Regions from separate parts of the Streptomyces sp. NPDC051664 genome, predicted to be linked through region 2. Evidence: riboswitches for the same ligand, from Rfam matches in the RefSeq annotation. Region 2 holds a riboswitch; the other holds the start of a gene.
The links. Region 2 has a riboswitch for cyclic di-AMP ahead of ACIA8E_RS16455 (NlpC/P60 family protein). Riboswitches for the same ligand answer to the same signal wherever they lie in the genome.
Positions count from the first base shown of each region.

Region 1: it holds a riboswitch for cyclic di-AMP, as region 2 does, so the genes downstream of both, ACIA8E_RS33010 (M23 family metallopeptidase) here and ACIA8E_RS16455 (NlpC/P60 family protein) in region 2, are expected to answer to the same signal.

Region 1 covers NZ_JBITCU010000028.1:3,515-10,602, forward strand. Annotated here, with positions in the region: gene ACIA8E_RS32990 (helix-turn-helix domain-containing protein) at 25-633, shown strand; gene ACIA8E_RS32995 (DUF6126 family protein) at 667-840, shown strand; gene ACIA8E_RS33000 (tyrosine-protein phosphatase) at 866-1,678, opposite strand; gene ACIA8E_RS33005 (alpha-galactosidase) at 1,873-3,969, shown strand; cyclic di-AMP (ydaO/yuaA leader) riboswitch at 4,261-4,421, shown strand; gene ACIA8E_RS33010 (M23 family metallopeptidase) at 4,425-5,285, shown strand; gene ACIA8E_RS33015 (SGNH/GDSL hydrolase family protein) at 5,461-6,315, shown strand; gene ACIA8E_RS33020 (TetR/AcrR family transcriptional regulator) at 6,511-7,088, opposite strand, start outside.
Region 2 covers NZ_JBITCU010000007.1:230,150-237,237, reverse strand. Annotated here, with positions in the region: gene pcrA (DNA helicase PcrA) at 1-2,015, opposite strand, end outside; cyclic di-AMP (ydaO/yuaA leader) riboswitch at 2,273-2,439, shown strand; gene ACIA8E_RS16455 (NlpC/P60 family protein) at 2,438-3,592, shown strand; gene ACIA8E_RS16450 (hypothetical protein) at 3,688-4,041, opposite strand; gene ACIA8E_RS16445 (NlpC/P60 family protein) at 4,398-5,453, shown strand; gene ACIA8E_RS16440 (GNAT family N-acetyltransferase) at 5,510-6,271, shown strand; gene ACIA8E_RS16435 (response regulator transcription factor) at 6,312-7,007, opposite strand; gene ACIA8E_RS16430 (PspC domain-containing protein) at 6,991-7,088, opposite strand, start outside.

The DNA.
Region 1 (7,088 bases), on a different contig from region 2:
GCAGAATCCTGGCCCAATGGACATATGAATCCTCCCGATGGAGGGGTGGCCGACGAGCTGCCCGGGGTCGCGCCACGCCTGCGCGATCTGCGCCGCCGCCGTGGTCTCACCCTCGAGAGCGCCGCGCAGCGCGCGGGGCTTTCCCCCGCCCATCTCTCCCGGCTCGAAACGGGCCGACGGCAGCCCTCGCTGCCGATGCTCCTCGGACTTGCCAGGATCTACGGTACGACGGTCTCCGAGCTGCTCGGCGAGACTCCGCCGGAACGTGACGCGATCGTCCGCGCCGGCAGGTTCGAGGGCGCCGAGGCCGACGGCTGGATGTACCAGCAGGCCGGTGGATCCGGCCGGGCGATGCAGGCGCTGCGCGTCCGCGTGCCGTACGGCGCGCAGGGCGATCTCGTACGCGTTCATCCGGGCGAGGAGTGGCTGTACGTCCTCGCCGGGCGGCTACGGGTGACCCTCGGCGACACCGTGCACGATCTCGACCCCGGGGACAGCGCCCACTTCGACTCGCTCACCCCGCACCGGATCGCCGCCGTCGACCACGACGGATCCGAGCTCCTCTTCGTCCACACCCTGCTCCAGAGCCCTGCCGCCGAGCTGTGCCTCGGCAGCGGGATCCACCGCCGCTGAGACCGGTCCGTCCGGTCGCCAGAGAGGACTGTCATGTCCGATTCAGAGAACTTCGATCCGCTCACCCCGGCCAGGTCGAAGAACGACGGACCGCAGGAGGGGAAGTTTCCGCGCGGCGTGGTGATCCGGCTGGTCGCCTATCTCGTCGCCGGACACGTCTTCGCGGCCTTCCTCTACCTCCTCTTCGCCGTGGCCGGCAAGGGCTGACCGCCACCGCCGCCGGGAGGTCCGGTTACGCCTCGTCGAGCAGTCGTCCGCGCAGCTGCTCCAGCGTCTGCGGAGTGAGCTTCAGTCCATCGGCGAGATAGCGGTCGGTGCTGCCCCAGGTCTCCTCGATGGTGGTGAAGGCCTGGGCGAGATATTCGGCGCGGGCGTCGAAGAGCGGGCTGAGCAGCTCCATCACCTCGGGCGACATCCCGGTCGCCGAGGTGTCGCTGCGGCGCACCTTGTACCGGCGGTGCAGCTCGTTGGACTTGAGGTAGTCGGCCTCGATGGCCTCGCGCTCGACCCCGACGGCGAGCAGCGACACCGCGATCGAGATCCCGGCCCGGTCCTTGCCCGCCGCGCAGTGCATCAGCGCGGGGACACTGTCCTCGGCCAGGGCGTGCAGCACCCGGCTGTGCTCGGCGGTGCGGTCCCTGACGATCGCCCGGTACGAGGCGGTCATCCGGGCCGCCCCCTTGCCGTCGGCGAGGATGTCGCGCAGCTGCTCGATGTCGCCGTCGCGGACCATCCGCCAGAACTCGGCGCCGTCGGCCGGGTCGGAGAGCGGGATGCTCACATTCCGCACACCCGGCAGCTCCACGTCCAGGCCGTCGAGCTTGTGATCGGCCGCATTCCGGAAGTCGAAGATCGTGCGCAGCCCGAGACCGCCGAGGAACGCCGCGTCCTCGGAGGTGGCGTGCGCGAGGTGACCGCTGCGGAAGAGCCGTCCGTACCGCACCCGGCGTCCGTCGACGGTGGGCAGCCCGCCCACGTCGCGGAAGTTGCGCACGCCCGACAGCTCGGGTTCCGTCGACGAGATCTGCGGCACCTGCTGCGTCACGGTGTCTCCTGGAATGTCTGGCGTCGGCGCGGCTCGCCGGCGAGGTCTCTCCCGCGACGATACGACATCGGTGCCTCGGACAATCATCTCGGCCGTTCTCGCCCCGACCGTCGGTGAATTCCCCCTGCGCGGGCGTTGCCCGGCCAGCCGTCGGAGCTTGATGATGTGCGGAACTGTGTGAATGTGGGGATGACATGATCGAGACTGGTGACAGGGGTCGGACCTGGCTGCTGACCGGGGCGACCGGCAGCTACGCGCTGCATCTCACGGACCGGGACGAACTGCTGCATCTGCACTGGGGGCCGCGCATCTCCCTCGCGGCCACCGAGACCCTCGCCGCCGCACCGGAACTGCCCTTCCGCGGCTTCGAATCGCAGCTGGACGGCCGCGAGGAGTACCCGGTGGAGGGCGGCCCCCGGTTCGTCCGGCCCGCGCTCTCGGTACGCACCCCCGAGGCCCGCGGCACCGAATGGACCTACGCCGAGGCAGCGGTGGAGGGCGACGAACTGCTCATCGCGTTCTCCGACTCCGTACAACAGCTCGCGCTCACGCTGCACTACCGGATGCGGGACGACTCCGATGTGATCGAGCGCTGGGCCACCGTCAGCCACGCCGGCCCCGACGGACCGCCGCTGGAGCTGCTGCGAGCCGACGCGGCCGCCTGGGCACTGCCCGCCCGCGACGGCTGGCGCCTCAGTCACCTGCACGGGCGGTGGGCGGCGGAGACGCAGCTCGTGCGGTCGGAGCTGACGTACGGTGAGATGGTCCTCTCCAGCAGGCGCGGTCACACCGGGCACCAGTTTCTGCCCTGGGTCGCGCTCGACGCGGACGGAGCCGCCACCGAGGAGGACGGCGAGGTGTACGGCTGCGCGCTCGCCTGGTCCGGATCGTGGCGGATCGCCGTGCAGCAGCTTCCCGACGGGCTCGTACAGATCACCGGCGGGGCCGGCTACGACGACTCGGGGCTGCTGCGGCTCGCATCGGGGGAGACGTACACCACACCGGTGTTCGCCGGACTGTGGAGCGCCGAAGGGTTCGGCGGGGCGAGCCGGGCCTGGCACGCCTGGCAGCTGGCCCACGTCGTTCCGGACGCCGAAAGCCTGCGGCCGGTGCTCTACAACTCCTGGGAGGCCACCGGCTTCGACGTCGCGGAGGACCAGCAGCGCGCCCTGGCCGTGCGCGCCGCAGCGATGGGCGTCGAACTGTTCGTGGTGGACGACGCGTGGTTCGGGCAGCGCACCAGCGACCGGGCGGGACTCGGCGACTGGACCCCGAACCCCGAGCGCTTCCCCGGCGGGCTGAAACCGCTCGCCGACGAAGTGCACGCGCTCGGCATGCAGTTCGGCATCTGGGTCGAACCGGAGATGGTGAACGCCGACAGCGACCTGTACCGCGCGCACCCTGACTGGGTGCAGCACTTTCCCGGGCGGACCTGCACGGAGTTCCGTAATCAGCTGGTGCTCAATCTGGCCCGGACCGATGTGCAGAACCATCTGTGGGAACAGCTCGACTCACTGCTCTCCAGCGCCCCGATCGACTATGTGAAATGGGACTTCAACCGCTGCTTCACCGATGCGGGCTGGCCGGGCGAGGAGTATCCGCAGAAGCTCTGGATCGAGCATGTGGATGCGCTGTACGCGCTGATCGACCGGCTGCGGGCGGCTCACCCCGGTGTCGCCTTCGAGTCCTGCTCGGGCGGCGGCGGCAGGATCGATCTGGGCATCCTCGCCCGTACCGACCAGGTGTGGACCTCCGACAACACCGACCCGCTGGACCGGCTCGCCATCCAGGAGGGCTTCGGGCAGATCCATCCGGCTCGAGTGATGGCCGCCTGGGTCACCGACAGCCCGAACGTCCAGCTCAACAGCAGGGTGAGCTCGCTGCGCTTCCGCTTCGTGAGCGCGATGGCCGGGGTGCTCGGGGTCGGCGGAGACCTTACCGAGTGGAGCGACGAAGAGCTCGCCGAGGCCCGGGGCTGGGTGGACCTGTACAAGGAGATCCGCCCGGTGGTGCAGCACGGGGCGCTGTACCGGCTGCGTGCGCCGCGCGGCGGGCTCAGCGCCGTGCAGTACACGCACGGTGACGAAACCGTGGTGCTCGTGTGGCTGGAGGCACAGAGGTACGGGGAGCTGCCGCCGGTCCTGCGGCTGCGCGGACTCGACCCCACGGCGACCTACACCTGTTTGGACACCGGGGCCGTCCACCACGGTTCCGTGCTGCTGCATCACGGCCTGCGCACCGGCCTGCGGGGGGACCTGGACGCGAAGGTGCTGAGGCTCCGCCGCGAATGATGTTCATGACATGTCCGCATTGAGGCATTTAGTAGAACATGTCCTGCTTATGCGGGAGATGAGGGGCCTCTCGTGAGCGGGATCATATCCGTGACGGTGCGTGGTGGCGCGGCGGCCGGGTAATCCGTACACCGCGCCGAAAGCCAAGATCCGTAATCCACGGAGTGTGACCGGAATTCCGCGCCGATTTCCCGGCGCGGATTCCGGCACGCAACCGATGGCTTGTTCTGCTCGTCCTCACTCGTTTACGGTCACCGTCAATCCGGACGGACCGCCTAATCCTGCCGCCGACCGGAATTCGCACCCACTCATCGTGTGGCAGGAGCGGGGGAACCAGGTAAGCCGCCGACCGGAGAAATCCGGCCGGCTCGGGGTGAAGTCGCACTTCATGCGACCGGGCATCTCCAGCCCGAACCCGACAGCTCACCTCGTAGGCGCCGGAGAGGAAATTCTTCATGCCCATATCGGGTAAGCACCGTCGTCCGAAGTCCAGCACCATCGCTCGTGGCGTTGCCGCCGCCGGCGCCGGCGGGGCCGTCATCGCCCTCCCGCTGCTCGGTGCCACCGGTGCCCACGCCGCGGAGCAGGCCGCCCCCGCCGCGCACTCTGCCGCCGCCCCGGCCGCCCCGGTCGCGAAGAAGCAGGCCGAGACCCGGACGTACTCCGTCGTCGCCGGCGACTACCTGGCGAAGATCGCCACCGACAACAAGGTCGAGGGTGGCTGGGAGAAGCTGTACCAGGACAACCGCGAGGTCATCGGCGGCAACCCGAGCCTGATCGTCCCGGGCATGAAGCTGACCCTCGGCGGCTCCGCCGCGGCCACCGGCAACACGCAGGCCGTCCCGGCTCCGTCGAAGGCTCCGGTGGCCACCAAGCCCGCGGCCGCCCCTTCGGCCGCCCCGAGCAGCAGCTCCGGCTACGTCTCCCCGGTCCCGGGCAAGCACACCACCAACTACCGCGCCTCCGGTGCCAACTGGTCCAGTGGCAGCCACACCGGCATCGACTTCCCGGTCTTCACAGGCACCAGCGTGAAGGTGATCACCTCCGGCACCGTCGTCACCGCCGGCTGGGGTGGCGCGTACGGCAACGAGGTCGTCGTCAAGCACGCCGACGGCCACTACTCGCAGTACGGCCACCTGTCCGCGCTCTCCGTCTCGGTGGGCCAGACCGTCTCCGTCGGCCAGCAGATCGGCCTCTCCGGTGCCACCGGCAACGTCACCGGCCCGCACCTCCACTTCGAGGTCCGCACCGGCCCCGCGTACGGCTCGGACATCGACCCGGTCGCCTTCCTGGCTTCACACGGAATCTCCGTCTGATCGGATCCGGTCAGGCCTGATCCGAACGGCTTGTTGATGGGGCGGTGCGCGGCGGCGCACCGCCCCTTCACTTATTCCCTCTTTACTAAAACCTGACCGGGTGGTCTATCTCACCTCCCGTCAACCCCTTATTACGGTCGCGTAGGTCACATTCGTCAGTGCAGGATGTGCCCTTGTGGCAGACGATTCGAGAAAAAATCAACGTGGCGTCAACAACCGGCATGGCGCCATCGGGTCGTACGCAGCGATTGGCGACAGCTTCACCGAGGGGGTCGGTGACCCGGGCCCGGACGGAACCTTCGTCGGCTGGGCAGACCGTTTCGCTGTACTCCTCGCGGACCAGCTCCCCGACCCCGACGCAGCGACGAACACCGATGGTTCCGCCGGTTCGGCTCACGGGAACTTCCGGTACGCCAATCTCGCCGTACGCGGACGCCTCCTCGACCAGATAGTCGAGGAACAGGTGCCGCGCGCCAAGCAGCTCGCCCCCGACCTGGTGAGCTTCTGCGCGGGCGGCAATGACATCATCCGGCCCGGCACCGACCCCGACGACGTGGCCGAACGCTTCGAGCGCGCGGTCGCCGACCTGACCCGGTCGGTCGGCACCGTCATGGTCACGACCGGCTTCGACACCCGCGGCGTGCCCGTGCTGCGCCATCTGCGCGGCAAGATCGCCACCTACACCGCCCATGTGCGGTCCATCGCCGACCGCTACGACTGCCCGGTCCTCGACCTGTGGTCGCTGCGGTCCGTGCAGGACCGGCGCGCCTGGGACGACGACCGGCTCCATCTGTCGCCCGAGGGACACACCCGGGTCGCGCTGCGCGCCGCCCAGGTCCTCGCCCTCGATGTGCCGGCCGACCCCGACCAGGAGTGGCCCCCACAGGCGCAGCGCGGCACGCTCGAGGTGCGGCGCGACGACATCCACTGGGCACGCGAATATCTGGTGCCGTGGATCGGACGGCGGCTGCGCGGCGAGTCCTCCGGTGACCACGTCGAGGCGAAGCGGCCCGACCTGCTGCCGCTGTAACCGGCGCGGTGTCCACTTCGGCCGGACGGGCCTGTTCGCCGAGGCCCGTCACCTCGGGCGGAATGACTCTGTACCTGATCATCATCTGGGTTACCTGTCCGAGCGTAGTGGCGGTCGCAGGCATGGGAAGGCACCTGGGGAGACGGGGAGAAGACGCGAGACGTCAGGGGCTGACGGAAGCGGAGCGACTGCCGGTCAGGCTGTCAGTGTCTCCTGGTCGATGCCCAGCTCGCGGGCGAGCGCCTCGTCGGTCCACGCCAGCATCGTGGCCCGGGAGAGCGGGCCGGCGTACGACGTCATCTGGACGGCCAGACCGTCCAGCAGCGCGGTCAGCCGCCAGGCCACGGACATCGGATCGTCGCAGTGGAACTCCCCCGCGGCGGCCCCTTCTTCGAGGACCTCGGCCAGTTCGGCCTTCCACTGCTGGTCGAGATCGCCGGCCACATTGCGCAGCGCCGGATCGCGCAACGAAGCCGCCCAGCCCTCGATCCACAGCCGCCACCCCTTGGCCTGCCCGGTCGGCGCGTACCAGCGGACGGCGGCGCGCAGCCTCCGTACCGCACTGGTGCGGCGGCTGAGGAGCTTGCGCAGATGGGCCAGGTCGGCCTCGGCCGCATGCGCGAAGGCGGCCGCGACCAGCTTCTCCTTCGTCGAGAAGTGGTAGAGCACGAGTGCGTTGCTCACCCCGAGGACGGACGCCACATCGGCGATCCGTACCGCGGCGACGCCCCGCACCTCGATCTGCTCGACGGCAGCACGCAGCAACTCCTCGC
Region 2 (7,088 bases):
TCCAGCTCCTTGACCTGTCCCAGCGCGCGCATGTGCGGGAAGACGCCGTCCTCCATGCCGGTCAGGAACACCACCGGGAATTCGAGACCCTTCGCGGTGTGCAGTGTCATCAGCGTGATGACGCCGGAGCCGTCCGTGTCCTCGTCGGGGATCTGGTCGGAGTCGGCCACGAGCGCGACCTTCTCCAGGAATTCGGCGAGCGTGCCCGCACTCGCGCCTTCCCCTGCGTCGGACTCCCCCCGTTCCTGCTCGAACTCTAGCGCGACGGCGGCGAGTTCCTGCAGGTTCTCGATGCGGGTCTCGTCCTGCGGGTCGGTGGACGCCTGGAGTTCCGCGAGATAGCCGGTCCGCTCCAGGACCGCCTCCAGCACCACGGCGGGGCCCGCGCCCGACTCGACGATCGTGCGCAGCTCCTCCATCAGCGTGTTGAACCGCTTGACGGCGTTGGCCGAGCGGGCCGCCATGCCGTACGCCTCGTCGACGCGGCGCAGCGCCTGCGGGAACGTGATCTTCTCGCGCAGCGACAGGGCGTCGATCATCGCCTCGGCGCGGTCGCCGATGCCGCGCTTCGGCACGTTCAGAATGCGGCGCAGCGGGACGGTGTCCTCGGGGTTGGCGAGGACCCGGAGGTAGGCCAGGATGTCCCGGACCTCCTTGCGCTCGTAGAAGCGCACGCCGCCGACGACCTTGTAGGGCAGGCCGACGCGGATGAAGATCTCTTCGAAGACACGGGACTGTGCGTTCGTCCGGTAGAAGATGGCGACATCGCCCGCCTTGGCGTCGCCCGCGTCGGTCAGCCGGTCGATCTCGTCGGCGACGAACTGCGCCTCGTCGTGCTCGGTGTCGGCGACATAGCCGGTGATCCGGGCGCCCTCGCCCGCGTTCGTCCAGAGGTTCTTGGGGCGGCGGCTCTCGTTGCGTTCGATGACCGCGTTGGCCGCGGAGAGGATCGTCTGCGTGGAGCGGTAGTTCTGCTCCAGCAGGATCGTTGTCGCGTTCGGGTAGTCCTCCTCGAACTGGAGGATGTTGCGGATGGTCGCACCGCGGAAGGCGTAGATCGACTGGTCCGCGTCACCCACGACGCACAGCTCGGCGGGGGCGTCGGCCGGTCCGGCCGGGCCCACCAGTTCGCGTACGAGCGTGTACTGCGCGTGGTTGGTGTCCTGGTACTCGTCGACGAGGACGTGCCGGAAGCGGCGGCGGTAGTGCTCGGCGACATCGGGGAACGCCTGGAGCAGGTGGACCGTCGTCATGATGATGTCGTCGAAGTCCAGTGCGTTGGCCTCGCGCAGCCGGGACTGGTACATCGCGTAGGCCTGGGCGAGCGTCTTCTCGAAGCCGTCCGCGGCCTGCCCGGCGAAGGTCTCCTCGTCGATCAGCTCGTTCTTCAGGTTCGAGACCTTCGCCGTGAACGACTTCGGCGGGAAGCGCTTCGGATCGAGGTCCAGATCGCGGCAGACCAGGGCCATCAGCCGCTTGGAGTCGGCGGCGTCGTAGATCGAGAACGACGAGGTGAAGCCGAGCTTCTTCGACTCGCGGCGCAGGATCCGTACGCAGGCGCTGTGGAACGTCATGACCCACATGGCGTTGGCGCGCGGTCCGACGAGCTGCTCGACGCGCTCCTTCATCTCGCCCGCGGCCTTGTTGGTGAAGGTGATCGCCAGGATCTGGCCGGGGTGCACCCCGCGCTCGGCCAGCAGATGGGCGATGCGGTGGGTGAGCACCCGGGTCTTGCCGGAGCCGGCCCCGGCGACGATGAGCAGCGGCGACCCAGCGTGCACGACGGCGGCGCGCTGCTCGGTGTTCAACCCGTCGAGCAGGGCGGCAGCGTCGATGACGGGGCGGTGGGCGCCGTCCCGGTAGTACGCGTCCCTGGGCGGCGGGGGCACGTCGAACACGCCCGCGAAGAGGTTCTCCGGCACCGCTTCGGGTGCGGAGTCCTCGGGGGGCGGCGGGGGCTCTTCCTCCGAGTGCTGGAGGCCGGCCAGGAAGCTGTCGTCAAAGAGGCTGCTCATCGCTTGACGAGTCTAGGCCGCCGCACCGACACCGTGCGGCCGCATGGCGAACCGCACCCGGCGCACGGGCACATACGGAGAGCGCACAGCCACACCGCGTAAGGGAGGAGGGGTCGCCCGGCCCGCATCCCCATCCCCGTCGCCAAGGTCACGAAAATGTATCGGGCATATCGAACATCAACCTTCACAGCAGCACCACGGGTTGGCTAGCGTGCTCGGTCGGGCGGCCCGTACCCCCTGAGGCGAACCACGCCGAGCGGGCTCCCGCGCCGAATCCGGGCTGCCCTCGCGGAAGTTCGGAGCCGGGGACCCACACGCATCACCGGGGTGAATCGGTCCATATCTACACATCCGGACCGTAGGGCAGCCTTCCGTTCCGCCCGAACCCGACAGCTAACCCGGTAGGCGGTCCACGGAAGGAGATGCCGGCCTTGGCGTCGCATCGCAAACCGCGCACCCGGGTGCGCTCCACCACGCCCGCCGTCGGGCTCACGACGGCCGCCCTGGCGGGTGTGACCCTGCTCTCCACGCAGAGCGCCACGGCCGCCCCGGCCTCGCCGAAGCCCAGCATCGAGGACGTACAGAAGAAGGTCGACGACCTCTACCGGCAGGCGGGCACCGCGACCCAGCAGTACAACCAGGCGAAGGAGGCCTCCGCCGCACAGCGGGGCAAGGTCGACGCGCTGCTGGACGAAGTCGCAAAGCGTGCCGACAAGCTGAACGATGCGCGCAGGACGCTCGGAAACTACGCGGCGGCGCAGTACCGCACCGGCTCCATCGCACCGAGCGCCACCTTCTTCCTGGCCGACGACCCGCAGTCGTACTTCGACCAGAACCAGCTGATGGCACGGATGGCGGGCCGGCAGCAGAAGGCGGTCACGGACTTCCGTACGCAGCAGGCCGCGGCGTCGAAGAAGCGCGCCGAGGCGACGAAGAGCCTGGAGACGCTCACCGAGTCGCAGGCCACGCTGCGGACCAGCAAGGAGAACGTCCAGAAGAAGCTGGGCGAGGCCCGCGCGATGCTGTCGAAGCTGACGGCCGAGGAGAAGGCGCGGCTCGCGGCGCTGGAGCGCAAGAAGGAAGCGGAGGCCAAGCGCAAGGCCGAGGAGCTGGCCCGTCAGCAGGCAGCCGCCAAGGCCGAGGCGGACCGCAAGGCCGAGGAGGCCGCGAAGCAGGCCGGAACGGGCGGCGATACGGGAACGGCGACCGGATCGGACAGCAGCGCCACCACGAAGGCCGACAAGGTCCTCACCTTCGCCCGCGCCCAGTTGGGCAAGCCGTACGTCTGGGGCGCGACGGGTCCGTCGTCTTACGACTGCTCGGGGCTGACCCAGGCCGCCTGGAAGGCGGCAGGCGTCGACATCCCCCGTACCACCTGGGACCAGGTGGAGATCGGCACACGGATCGCGACGGCGGATCTGCAGCCGGGCGACCTCGTCTTCTTCTACGACGACATCAGCCACGTCGGCATCTACAAGGGCGACGGCATGATGATCCACGCTCCGAAGCCGGGCGCGAACGTCCGCGAGGAGTCGATCTACTACATGCCGATCTACGGCAGCGTGCGGCCCGCGTAGCCGCGGCCCCGGACAGCAACGAGCCCCCGCCGGAAGGATCCGGCGGGGGCTCGCGCCATGAAGGACAGGGACCGGCCCGGGCGGCAGCGGTCGGCTCAGGTCCAGAGTGTCGCGATGAAGATGTTGGCGACCGTCAGCCCGCCGACCGCCGCGAAGGCGCCCTTCTCGACCTTCTCCTCGTCCCGCTTGACGTACACCAGCGCGAGGATCACGACCAGGACCGCCAGCTTCACACCGATCTTGATGTTGTTGACCGGCTGGTCGTCCGCCTGGTTGAGCCCGACCAGTGCGATACCGGTGACCAGCATGGTCAGCGCACCGTGCAGCATCGCCGGGACGAAGCGGGCCGTGCCCGCCCCCATCGCCTTCATCTGGGTCAGGAAGCCGCCCAGGAGTGCGGCGATACCGATGATGTGCAGCGCGACGAAGACATTGATGAGTACGTCCATGGGGCCGCAGCCTAGCCGGGGCCATAGCACCGCTCTCCGGCGAGGTGGGGGCTCCTTGGTGTTTCACTTATATCTGCACCAATTGCCTGACTTTGGTGCGTTTTCTCCGATCACTTGATGACATCGCCGCGCCAAATTCGGGCAATAGCCGTCATTACGACTCTTCCTCGTGCCCCGGGTTTAGCGTCCCTATCCAGGTGACCGGCTTCACCGGCGCTCCGCACCCGGGCGGCGGCCCGGTCACCCCGCCGAAGAGTCCGGCGGCGCGCGGCTCCCCCTGCCGGCGTCGCCGCCGGACCTCCGCGGGCCCGCCGGTAGGCCCCGACGGGCAGTCGACAGCAAGGAGCCCCGCCCCCGTGGCAGCGCATCGGAAACCCAAGCAGCGCCCGTGTACCGGCTCTGCTGCCCGCACCGCAGCCACCCTCGCGTTCGCCGGGGCCGCAACCGCTGCCGCCCTGCCGGGCGCCGCACACGCCGATCCGCAGCTCACCCCCGCCCAGGTCAAGGCCAAGGTGGACCGGCTGTACCACGAGGCGGAGGTCGCCACCGAGCAGTACAACGGCGCGAAGGAGAAGGCGACCGCCACCGTCAAGTCCCTGGGCGCGCTGCGCGACGAGGCCGCCCGCAGGACCGAACGCCTCAACGCCTCCCGCAACGCACTCGGTTCGCTCGCCGCCGCGCAGTACCGCACCGGAGGCATCGACCCCGCCGTACAGCTGGCGCTCTCCTCCGACCCCGACGAGTACCTGCAACGGGCCTCGTACGTGGACCGGATCGCTGACCGACAGGCCACCGAGGTCTCCAAGGTGCAGCGGCAGGTCACCGAGATCGCCCAGCTGCGCGCCGAGGCGAAGGAGGAACTGGCGGCACTGGGCACCCGCCAGGCCGAACTGAAGAAGCACCGCACGACGGTCAGGGCCAAACTGGCCGACGCCCAGCGGCTCCTGGACACCCTGTCGCCCGCGCAGCGCGCCGCGTACCAGCAGTGGGACACTGCACGCTCCGCCGCCGGCCACGCCGATCGCAGCAACCGCCGCGCCGGTGCCGCGCAGGCCGCCCCCAACGCCCGCGCCGCGGAGGCCGTCGCGTTCGCCTACGGGGCGCTGGGCAAGCCGTACGTCTGGGGCGCGACCGGTCCGACCTCGTTCGACTGCTCCGGGCTGACCCAGGCCGCCTGGCGCTCCGCCGGCGTCTCGCTCCCGCGCACCACGTACACGCAGATCAACGCCGGACAGCGGATCTCCCGCTCCGAACTCGCCCCGGGCGACCTGGTGTTCTTCTACTCCGGCGTCAGCCATGTCGGCCTGTACATCGGCGGCGGCCTGATGATCCACGCGCCGCACCCCGGTGCACCGGTCCGCGTCGCGCCGATCGACGAAATGCCCTTCGCCGGGGCGACCCGGGTGGCATAGGCTCCCGGCTGCCGCAGCCCCCGAGTCCCACCGGACCGGTCGAAGGAGACTCGCACATGCCCATGGACGCAGACGTCCAGAGCCACACCCGTACGCTCGCCCTGCGCTCCCCCGACCATCTGCGGATCGGCCCGTTCACCGTCCGCCACAACCCCGACTGGCAGCTGAAGTACGCCAACTACGCGATCCCGGACCAGGGGGCCGAGCCGACGGCGGCTGATGTGCAGGCGCTGATCGCCGCGTTCCGCGAACGGGACCGGATGCCGCGTCTGGAATATCTGCCCGGTGGGGCACCCGCGGTCGAACCCGCGCTGCTGGCCGCCGGTTTCACCGTCGAGAACAGGGCCCCGATCCTGGCCTGCGCCCCCGGCGACCTCCTGCCGCCGAAGCCGGTGGACGCCCTCGTCATCGCCGAACCGGCCACCGACGCGGAGTTCGACGCCGCCGCCCGCGTGCAGCACCACGGCTACGGCGGCACGGGCGAACCCGAGGGCGGCGAGGCGGCCTGGCTGCGCAACGCGGCAGCGGGCGGCGGCGTGGCAGCCCTCGCCACCGTGGACGGCGTCCCGGCGGGCGCGGGCGGCTGCTCGGTCCCCGTCGACGGCCTCACCGAACTGGCCGGTCTCGCCGTCGCCGAGACGTTCCGCCGCCGCGGCATCGGCGCCGTGCTCTCCGCCCACCTGACCGCGACCGCGTTCGCGCGGGGCTGCCGGGTGGTGTGGCTGGAGCCCGGCGACGCCGACGTGGAACGGATCTATGCGGGCATCGGATACCGCAGGATCGGCGAGAAGCTGAACATCTCGCTCGACCCCGCCTGAACACCACCGGAGTCTCGGCCCGCCGGAACGCTTCCGGAGTTCAGACCAGCCGTCGGGCCGTCGCCCACCGCGTCAGCTCGTGCCGGTTCGACAGCTGGAGCTTCCGCAGCACCGCCGAGACATGCGACTCGACCGTCTTCACCGAGATGAACAGCTGCTTGGCGATCTCCTTGTACGCATAGCCGCGGGCGATCAGCCGCAGCACCTCGCGCTCGCGCTGCGTCAGCCGGTCCAGGTCCTCGTCGACCGGCGGCGCGTCCGTCGAGGCGAACGCGTCGAGGACGAAGCCGGCCAGCCTGGGCGAGAACACGGCGTCGCCCTCCTGGACCCGGAAGACGGAGTCGATCAGGTCGGTGCCGGTGATCGTCTTGGTGACATAGCCGCGGGCGCCGCCGCGGATGACGCCGATGACATCCTCGGCGGCGTCCGAGACGGACAGCGCCAGGAAGCGCACCGGGTTCTCGACCGCGCCCATCAGCGGGGCGCAGCGGCGCAGCACCTCGACGCCACCGCCGCCCGGCAGGTGGACGTCGAGGAGGACGACCTCGGGGCGGGTCGCCGTGATGACGGTGACCGCCTGGTCGACGTCGGCGGCCTCGCCGACGACCTCGACGCCGGTCTCCTCGGTGCGGCCGATCTCGGCCTGCACCCCGGTGCGGAACATCCGGTGATCGTCGACGAGCACGACCCGTACCCGGCGCTCCGGGCCCCCGGTTGCCTCAGTGGTGTCCGTCATCGCTCGTCCTCTCCATCTCCAGCTCGACTTCCGTGCCCCCGCCGGGCACCGAACGCAGCCGCGCCGTACCGCCGTTGCGCT